2 regions of the Streptomyces longhuiensis genome follow, and region 1 is predicted to be linked to the other one. Evidence: riboswitches for the same ligand, from Rfam matches in the RefSeq annotation. Region 1 holds a riboswitch; the other holds the start of a gene.
What was found. Region 1 has a riboswitch for ZMP and ZTP ahead of LGI35_RS40280 (bifunctional 5,10-methylenetetrahydrofolate dehydrogenase/5,10-methenyltetrahydrofolate cyclohydrolase). Riboswitches for the same ligand answer to the same signal wherever they lie in the genome.
Positions count from the first base shown of each region.

Region 2: it holds a riboswitch for ZMP and ZTP, as region 1 does, so the genes downstream of both, LGI35_RS27055 (glycine hydroxymethyltransferase) here and LGI35_RS40280 (bifunctional 5,10-methylenetetrahydrofolate dehydrogenase/5,10-methenyltetrahydrofolate cyclohydrolase) in region 1, are expected to answer to the same signal.

Region 1 is NZ_CP085173.1:8,860,362-8,864,760, forward strand. Features, by position in the region: gene LGI35_RS46230 (aminotransferase class I/II-fold pyridoxal phosphate-dependent enzyme) at 1-175, shown strand, start outside; gene LGI35_RS40275 (hypothetical protein) at 203-781, shown strand; gene LGI35_RS40280 (bifunctional 5,10-methylenetetrahydrofolate dehydrogenase/5,10-methenyltetrahydrofolate cyclohydrolase) at 729-1,607, opposite strand; ZMP/ZTP riboswitch at 1,630-1,720, opposite strand; gene LGI35_RS40285 (MmyB family transcriptional regulator) at 1,707-2,072, opposite strand; gene LGI35_RS40290 (TIGR01777 family oxidoreductase) at 2,071-3,051, shown strand; gene LGI35_RS40295 (SDR family oxidoreductase) at 3,085-3,792, opposite strand; gene LGI35_RS40300 (helix-turn-helix domain-containing protein) at 4,002-4,399, opposite strand, start outside.
Region 2 is NZ_CP085173.1:5,837,029-5,841,427, reverse strand. Features, by position in the region: gene LGI35_RS27060 (hypothetical protein) at 1-423, shown strand, start outside; gene LGI35_RS27055 (glycine hydroxymethyltransferase) at 504-1,952, opposite strand; ZMP/ZTP riboswitch at 2,014-2,100, opposite strand; gene rocD (ornithine--oxo-acid transaminase) at 2,218-3,447, shown strand; gene LGI35_RS27045 (DMT family protein) at 3,673-4,399, shown strand, end outside.

The DNA.
Region 1 (4,399 bases):
GATCGAGAGCGGCGCCTGCTTCGCCACCGACCCCGGCATCTTCGAGCAGCGGATGCGCATCCCGTACACGACCCCGGCGGACACCTTGCGCGAAGCCGTCCACCGCATGGCGACCGCGCTCGCCTCCGGTCTCCCGTCGGCGTCCACCGCGCGACGGCCGCACTGGGTCGCCTGAGCATCGGAGGATGAGGGAGATCGCTGGATGACGTACGGAGTTGAGGAGCCTCCCGGGACGGGTCCGCTCTTTCGCCTCGCATGGCGTGGGTCCCCCTATGCGGGCCGCCCCGCCGAGGACCTGTGGATCGCCTTCGACGGCGATGCGGAAGGCGGTTGGTGGTTCGACGCGTACTTCCTCGGGCGCCTGCCGCTGGGACACGGCGCGCCACGGGCCGCCGAGTTCGCCCGGTGGCTCCTTACGGCGCCGCCGACGGGCCCGTACGAGCGGGAGTTCACCCTGATCGACCGTGAACCGCAGGCCGGATCCCCGCGGATCGCCGCCGGCACACGGCTGACCGTCGAGTTCCTCCTGGGCCGCGAGGAACCCGACGGGCCCGAGTATCTCCACCTGCTGCCGTCGGGCGAGACGGCCGTACGGCACCTCGGCTTCGAGGTGTGCGCACCGCTGGAGTGCGAACCGCTGCCGCGCGCCTCCCTCGAGGTGGCGGCCGCCGGACTTCTCGACGCCGCCACCGACCAGGGATCCCGGATGCGCGATCGGCGCGGTCCTGTCAGACGAGCGCGCGATCGAGGTCCGCGCCGAGCTGGTGATACGCGGCGGTGACCGTCTGGGCCAGGAGGACGGCGATGGTCATGGGGCCCACCCCGCCGGGGACGGGAGTGATCAGGCGAGCCCGCTCGGCCGCGGTGTCGAAGTCGACGTCGCCGACGTTGCCCGCGTTGTAGCCCGCGTCGATGACGACCGCGCCGGGCTTGATGTCCTCGCCGCGGATGAGCCGGGGCCGGCCCACGGCCGCCACCACGATGTCCGCCTCCCTCACGTACGCGCTCAGGTCGGCCGTGCGGGAGTGGCAGTACGTCACCGTGGCGTCCCGGGCGAGCAGAAGCATCCCGGCCGGCTTGCCGAGGATCGCGCTCCGGCCCACGACGACGGCATGCCGCCCCGCGACCTCGACGTCGTACTCGTCGAGGAGCCGCATGATTCCGCCCGGTGTGCAGGAGACGAACCCGGGCAGCCCGAAGGCCATCGCGCCGAACGAGGTCATGGTGACGCCGTCGACGTCCTTCTCCGGGGCGATGGCCTCGAACGCCGCGCGTTCGTCGATGTGCGGGCCCACGGGATGCTGGAGCAGGATCCCGTGCACCGACGCGTCCTGCGACAGCTCGCGGAGCGTGGCGACCAGCTCCGAGGTCGTCGTCTCGGCGGGGAGCTGGACGCGCCGCGACTCGATACCGGCCTTGGCGCAGCGGGCCTGCTTCATACGGACGTACGTGACGGAGGCGGGATCCTCGCCCACCAGTACGGTCGCGAGGCAGGGCGCCGAGCCCGTGCGCCTCACCAGCTCCGCCGCTCTGCCCGCGGACTCCTCGACGAGGCGCCGGGCGGGGCCGGTGCCGTCCATGAGGTGGGCTGTCTGTGTCGGGGACATGGTCGCCTCCCAGGCGTCATTGACCATTCGCCCAGGCGCGCGGCATACATCGACCCTTTGGTCAGGCCGCTCCCCGGTGGTTCTCCACCCCAGCGCCAGTCACGGCCTGTCCGCCACTGTAACGGCTTCGGCCAGCCGTGCGAGAGCCGCGGCCTCCCCGCTGCCCTCCTCGGTACTGAAGACGTGCACGGCCAGGCTCGTCTCGCCGGGCGTGGCCGGTACGTGCAGCGTCTCGAAGTCCAGGGTGAGCATCCCCGCCACCGGGTGTCTCAGGCGCTTGCGCCCCGCCGCGCACAACACGACCCCGCCGCTGTCCGCCGGGAGTGGAGGCACCGGGCACGTGGGGACTCGACCTGCACGTCCGCGACCGGGTCCGAGAGCCGTCTCACCCGGCCGCCCTTCTCTCATTTGAACGCGTTCAAATATCTGCGCTAAGGTGGTGCCGACGCGATGAGGGGGCTTCATGAAGATCGTGATACCCGGCGGCACCGGGCAGGTGGGGACGATCCTGAAGCGTGAACTGGCCGAAGCGGGACACGAAGTCGTGGTCCTCACGCGGCGGCCGGTGCGCGACGGGGACACGCGCTGGGACGGCGAGACCCTGGGCCCCTGGGCCGAGGCCGTCGACGGCAGCGACGTCGTGATCAACCTCGCCGGACGCAGCGTCAGTTGCCGCTACACCCCCGCCAACCTCCGGGCCATGATGGACTCGCGCGTGCGGTCCGCCGAGGTCGTCGGCGAGGCCATCGCCGCCGCCGCGCGCCCTCCGAAGGTGTGGCTGCAGATGAGTACGGCGACCATCTACGCCCACAGCTTCGCCGCACCGAACGACGAGGCGACCGGCGTGCTCGGCGGCGACGAGGCCGGCGTCCCGGGTTACTGGGGCTACAGCGTCGAGATCGCCAAGGCGTGGGAGCGGGCGCAGGAGCAGGCGGACACCCCGCACACCCGCAAGGTCGCCCTGCGCTCCGCGATGGTCATGAGCCCCGATCGCGGCGGCGTCTTCGACATCCTCCTGCGCCTGGCCAGGCTCGGCCTCGGCGGTCCGGTCGCGGGCGGCGGCCAGTACGTGTCCTGGATATACGACCGTGACTTCGCCCGGGCGGTCCGGTTCCTGATCGCACGCGACGACCTGGAGGGGCCCGTGAACCTCGCTGCCCCGGAGCCGCTGCCGCAGCGTGACTTCATGCGTGCGCTTCGTACGGCATGGGGTGTTCCGCTGGGCCTGCCCGCGACGAAGTGGATGGCCGAACTCGGCGCCTTCGCGCTCCGCTCGGACACCGAACTCCTTCTGAAGAGCCGCCGTGTCGTCCCGGGCCGACTGCTCGACGCGGGCTTCTCCTTCGACCACGCCGGGTGGCCCGATGCCGCCGCCAACCTCGCGCGACGTGTCCGTGGCGGACGTGACGTCACGCGGGCCATGGTGGCGGACGGGCTGGTGTGAGGCGGGGGCGTCCACGTCGGGAGGCCCGCGTCGTCACCAGGGGAGCGGGCCCTCCGCGGAGACGTACGTGCCGGTCGGGCCGTCGGGACCCAGCAGGGCCATGCGCACGATGATCTCGGCGCCCTCCTCGACGGTCTGGATGCCGGTGTGGGCGTTCAGGTCCGTCGCGGTGTAGCCGGGCTCGACCGCGTTGATCCGCATGCCGGGGAACGCCTTCGCGTACTGCACGGTGATCATGTTCACCGCCGCCTTCGACGCGGGGTAGGCGACTCCGGGATACGCGTGGGTCGGCGTACCCGCGTCGGTGACCCGCGCCAGCGAGGCCAGGCCGCTGCTCAGGTTGACCACGACCGGCGCGTCGGACTTCTGCAGCAGGGGCAGGAACGCGTGGGTGACACGTACGACGCCGAAGACGTTCGTCTCGAAGGTCGACCGCATCTCGTCGGCGGTCACGTCCGCGGCGCCGATCACGCCGCCGTCCGGGGTCCGGCCCTCGATGCCGGCGTTGTTGATCAGTACGTCGAGGCCGCCGTCGGCCTCGATCGCCTTCACGGCGCCTGCGACGGACGCGTCGTCCGTGACGTCGAGCTGGACCCGGCGCGCGCCGAGCCGCTCGGCGGCGCGGCGTCCGCGCTCGGGGTCGCGGCTGCCCACGTAGACGGTGTGGCCTGCGGCGACGAGCCGACGGGCGGTCTCGAAACCGAGACCCTTGTTCGCTCCGGTGATGAGTGTTTTCGTCATGACACCAGCGTGCGGCGGAGCGGCACCGTCAGCCAGGCGTCCCGTCTTCCTGGGACCGGCAGTACCAGGCGGTGCGGCCGGGCGCGGGCCCAGGTGTGCTCCCGGGCGCCGGCCCGAGACTCGTCCCGTCGAGTGCCATCTCGATCTCAGGTTCAGGGTGAGAGTTTGGTGATCTTGTGGGGTGCGCATCGTGCTGGGCGCGGCGCGTGTCACCGTCCGCCGAACGTCCTCCGGTAGGCCTCGGGCGGCAGGCCGGTGACGCGGGCGAAGTGTCGCCGCAGCGTGGCGGAGGTCCCCATGCCGGTGCGTGCCGCGATCCGCTCGACGGAGTCGTCACTCGACTCCAGCAGCTCCTGCGCCTCCCGCACGCGCTGGCTCAGCAGCCATCTCAGGGGTGCCGTCCCGGTGACGGCATGGAAGTGCCGCACCAGGTTGCGGCTGCTCATGCCCGCCTGCCGGGCCATGTCCTCGACGGTGAGCGGCTGGTCGATCCGCGCCAGCACCCAGGGGAGCAGATCGGCGAGCGGGTGGTCGCGCCCGTGCGTCACCGGCGCCGGGATGAACTGCGCCTGGCCGCCGTCCCGGTGGGGCGGGGTCACGAGGTGCC
Region 2 (4,399 bases), 3.0 Mb from region 1:
GTCTGGATACACACAGCGACGCACGTGCCGGACTCCTACAACGGGTACTGGCACAAAGCGCGAAAGCCGGCGGAGCTGCGCGCGCTGCTGAAGGACCTCGGGGTCATGGGCGCGCGGTCCGAAAAGGGCGGGAGCCCGATCTTCCCGGTGCCCTGGCAGTCGCCCGACCGGTCCAAGGAAGCGCTCGGCGGAGCTCCGGCTCCGGCCGCCGACGGTCGCGATGCCGGGCCTTCCGAAAGCGCGCGGGCCTCGGCAGCCGGGGGCGAAGACGGGGTGGACTGGTGGTGGGCGATACCGGGGCTGGCGGCGGGCGCCGCGCTGGCTCTGGTGCTGCGACCCCTGGCCGACAGGCTGCCGGGTCGTCGCGGGACAGGCGGGACCCCGCCCGACGCGGGACCACGGCAGCAGCTGATCGATTCCTGAGGATCGCTCTCCAGCTCCCACAACTGGGGGAACGCACTGACCGGCCCGTCGGTGCGGCTGGTGACGGGCCGGTCAAGCGATCAGGTGAGGTCGACCTCCGGGTAGAGCGGGAAGCCGCTCAGCAGGTCGGACGCTCGCGTGGAGACCTCGTCGGCGATCTTCTCGTCCAGGACGTGCTGCGCCTTGGAGGGCGCGCCCTTGCTGGTGGTGCCCGCTTCGGCGGCGGTGAGCACGCGGTCGATGAGGCCCGCGACCTCGTCCATCTCCGCGGTGCCCAGGCCACGGGTGGTCAGGGCAGGGGTTCCGATGCGGATGCCGGACGTGTACCAGGCGCCGTTCGGGTCGGAGGGGATGGAGTTGCGGTTGGTGACGATGCCGGAGTCGAGGAGCGCGTTCTCGGCCTGGCGGCCGGTGAGCTCGTAGGAGGTGGCGACATCGATCAGGTTGAGGTGGTTGTCCGTGCCGCCCGTGACGAGGGTGGCGCCACGGCGGGTCAGGCCCTCGGCGAGGGCACGGGCGTTGTCAACGACCGACTGGGCGTACTCGCGGAACTCGGGACGGCGGGCCTCGGCCAGGGCGACGGCCTTGGCGGCCATGACGTGCGGCAGCGGGCCGCCGAGGACCATCGGGCAGCCGCGGTCGACCTGGTCGGCGAGCGAGTCGTCGCAGAGCACCATGCCGCCGCGCGGGCCGCGTAGCGACTTGTGCGTCGTGGTGGTGACGATCTGCGCGTGCGGCACCGGGTCGAAGTCGCCGGTGAGGACCTTGCCGGCGACCAGGCCCGCGAAGTGCGCCATGTCGACCATGAGGGTCGCCCCGACCTCGTCGGCGATCTCGCGCATGATGCGGAAGTTCACCAGGCGGGGGTAAGCGGAGTAGCCGGCGACGATGATCAGCGGCTTGAAGTCGCGGGCGGTGGCACGCAGGGCTTCGTAGTCGACGAGGCCGGTCTGCGGGTCGGTGCCGTAGCTGCGCTGGTCGAACATCTTGCCGGAGATGTTCGGGCGGAAGCCGTGGGTGAGGTGGCCGCCGGCGTCCAGGGACATGCCGAGCATGCGCTGGTTGCCGAAGGCCTGACGGAGCTCGGCCCAGTCGGCGTCGGAGAGGTCGTTCACGTTGCGGACGCCGGCCAGCTCCAGGGCGGGCGCCTCGACGCGCTGGGCGAGGACGGCCCAGAAGGCGACGAGGTTGGCGTCGATGCCGGAGTGCGGCTGGACATAGGCATGGCGGGCACCGAAGAGCTCGCGGGCGTGTTCGGCGGCGAGGGCCTCGACGGTGTCGACGTTGCGGCAGCCGGCGTAGAAGCGGCGGCCGACGGTGCCCTCGGCGTACTTGTCGCTGAACCAGTTGCCCATCGCGAGGAGGGTGGCCGGGGACGCGTAGTTCTCGCTGGCGATCAGCTTGAGCATCTCGCGCTGGTCGGCGATCTCCTGGCCGATGGCGTCGGCCACGCGGGGCTCGACAGCCCGGATCACATCGAGGGCGCTACGGAACGCTACGGATTCGGTGGAGAGGGTGGGCTCTGACATGACGGACCTCCGGACGGATGGGACCTCCCCTGCTCGAGCGAGGTCGAGAGCGGGAGGTTCACGGGTCGGCCCAGGCGCACGGCACACAGTTCACAGGCCGCTCCCTGATGGTCGGTCCCATCCCAGCGCGCCAGTCACGGCCCTGCGGGCCACACTACCGGGCGCGCCGCAGGGCGAGGTTTCCCGGTCCACGATGCGAGCGACGGTAGGAAGGGGTCACAAGCCCACATCTTCGCGCCATCAGAGCTGTAAGAACGGAGATCCCGTGACTGCTGTGACTCCTCCGAATGCCGCAACGGAAGCCCTCATCACCGCGTCCGAAGCGCACAGCGCGCACAACTACCATCCGCTTCCCGTCGTGGTCGCCACGGCGGAGGGCGCGTGGATGACGGATGTCGAAGGGCGCCGGTACCTCGACCTGCTCGCCGGCTACTCGGCCCTCAACTTCGGCCATCGGAACCAGCGGCTCATCGAGGCCGCCAAGGCGCAGCTGGAGCGGGTGACGCTGACGTCCCGCGCCTTCTATCACGACCGGTTCGCCGAGTTCTGCACCCAGCTCGCGGAGCTGTGCGGCATGGACATGGTGCTGCCGATGAACACAGGGGCGGAGGCGATCGAGACCGCCTTGAAGACGGCGAGAAAGTGGGGGTACCAGGTCAAGGGGGTGCTCGACGGCAGAGCGAAGATCGTCGTGGCGGGCAACAACTTCCACGGGCGCACGACGACCATCGTCAGCTTCTCCACGGACCAGGAGGCGCGCGCGGACTTCGGTCCCTACACGCCGGGCTTCGAGATCGTGCCGTACGGCGATCTGACGGCACTGCGCAGCGCTGTCACCGAGAAGAACACCGTCGCGGTGCTGCTCGAACCGATCCAGGGCGAGGCCGGTGTCCTCGTGCCACCGGCCGGATATCTGCCCGCGGTAAGGGAGTTGACCCGCGAGCGGAACGTGTTGTTCATCGCGGACGAGATCCAGTCCGGGCTCGGCCGGACCGGGCGGACGTTCGCCTGTGAGCACGAGGGCGTGGTGCCCGACATGTACGTGCTGGGCAAGGCGCTCGGCGGTGGGGTCGTGCCGGTGTCGGCGGTGGCGTCCAGCAGCGAGGTGCTCGGGGTGTTCAAGCCGGGTGAGCACGGGTCGACGTTCGGCGGGAATCCGCTGGCCTGCGCGGTAGCGCTCGAGGTCATCGCGATGCTGCGCACCGGGGAGTTCCAGCAGCGGGCGGCTGAGCTGGGCGAGCATCTCCATGCGGAGCTCGGGCTGCTGACGGGCACGGGCAAGGTGACGCAGGTGCGGGGACGCGGGCTGTGGGCGGGGGTCGACATCGACCCGTCGTACGGGACGGGAAGGGAGATCTCGGAGAAGTTGATGGCCAGGGGTGTCCTGGCCAAGGACACCCACGGCAGCACGATCCGGATCGCTCCCCCTCTGATGATCAGTAAGGAGGACCTGGACTGGGGGCTCGACCAGCTCCGCGCGGTCCTGGCGGTCTGACGGTCTAGCGTTCTGGCGGTCTGACGGTCTGACGGCGGTGCGCCTTCGGCGCGCCGACGGCCGACTCGTGGTCCGCCCACTCGCGGGGGGCACCACCCGAGAGGGAGCCGCTCACCCGGACACCACCGGAGAGGGAGCCGCTCATGGGGGCACCCCCGGACGAGGAGCCGCTCGCGGGCCGGTCGGCCCAGGCACACCCTCTACAGTCGCTTTGTGCTTCTTGGAATGCTTTGCGCGCTCGGGGCGGCGGTCTGTTTCGGTACGGCTTCCGTGTTGCAGGCGATGGCCGCGCGGGCCGCGGAGCCGGGGTCGGGGTCCGGTGTCGACGCCGCGCTGTTGCTGCGGGCGCTGCGGCAGTGGCGCTATGTCGCCGGCTTGGGGCTCGACCTGCTCGGGTTCGTGCTGCAGGTCGTGGCGCTGCGGTCGATTCCGATCTACGCCGTCGGGGCGGCGCTCGCCGCGAGTCTGGCGGTGACGGCGGTGGTCTCCACGCGGCTGCTGGACGCACGACTGAGCGGCGTCGAGTGGGGCGCCGTCGGGGTGGTGGTGGCGGGGCTCGCCATGTTGGGGCTGGCGTCGGGGACGGAGGGGGAGGAGGCCGGTTCGGACGCGTTGCGGTACGCGATGCTGGGGACGGCGCTCGGGGTGCTGTTGATCGGGGCGGTGGCCGGGCGGCTGCCGGGGCGGGGCCGGGCGCTCGCGCTGGGGCTCGGCTCGGGGTTCGGGTTCGGGGTGGTGGAGGTGTCGGTACGGCTCATCGACGACGTGTCGCCCGGCGCGCTGCTGAGCAATCCGGCGACGTACGCACTGCTGCTCGGTGGGGGTGCGGCGTTCCTGCTGCTGACCTCGGCGTTGCAGAAGGGGTCGGTGACCACGGCCACCGCGGGGATGGTCGTGGGCGAGACGGTGGGGCCGGCGCTGATCGGGGTGATCTGGCTCGGGGATCGCACGC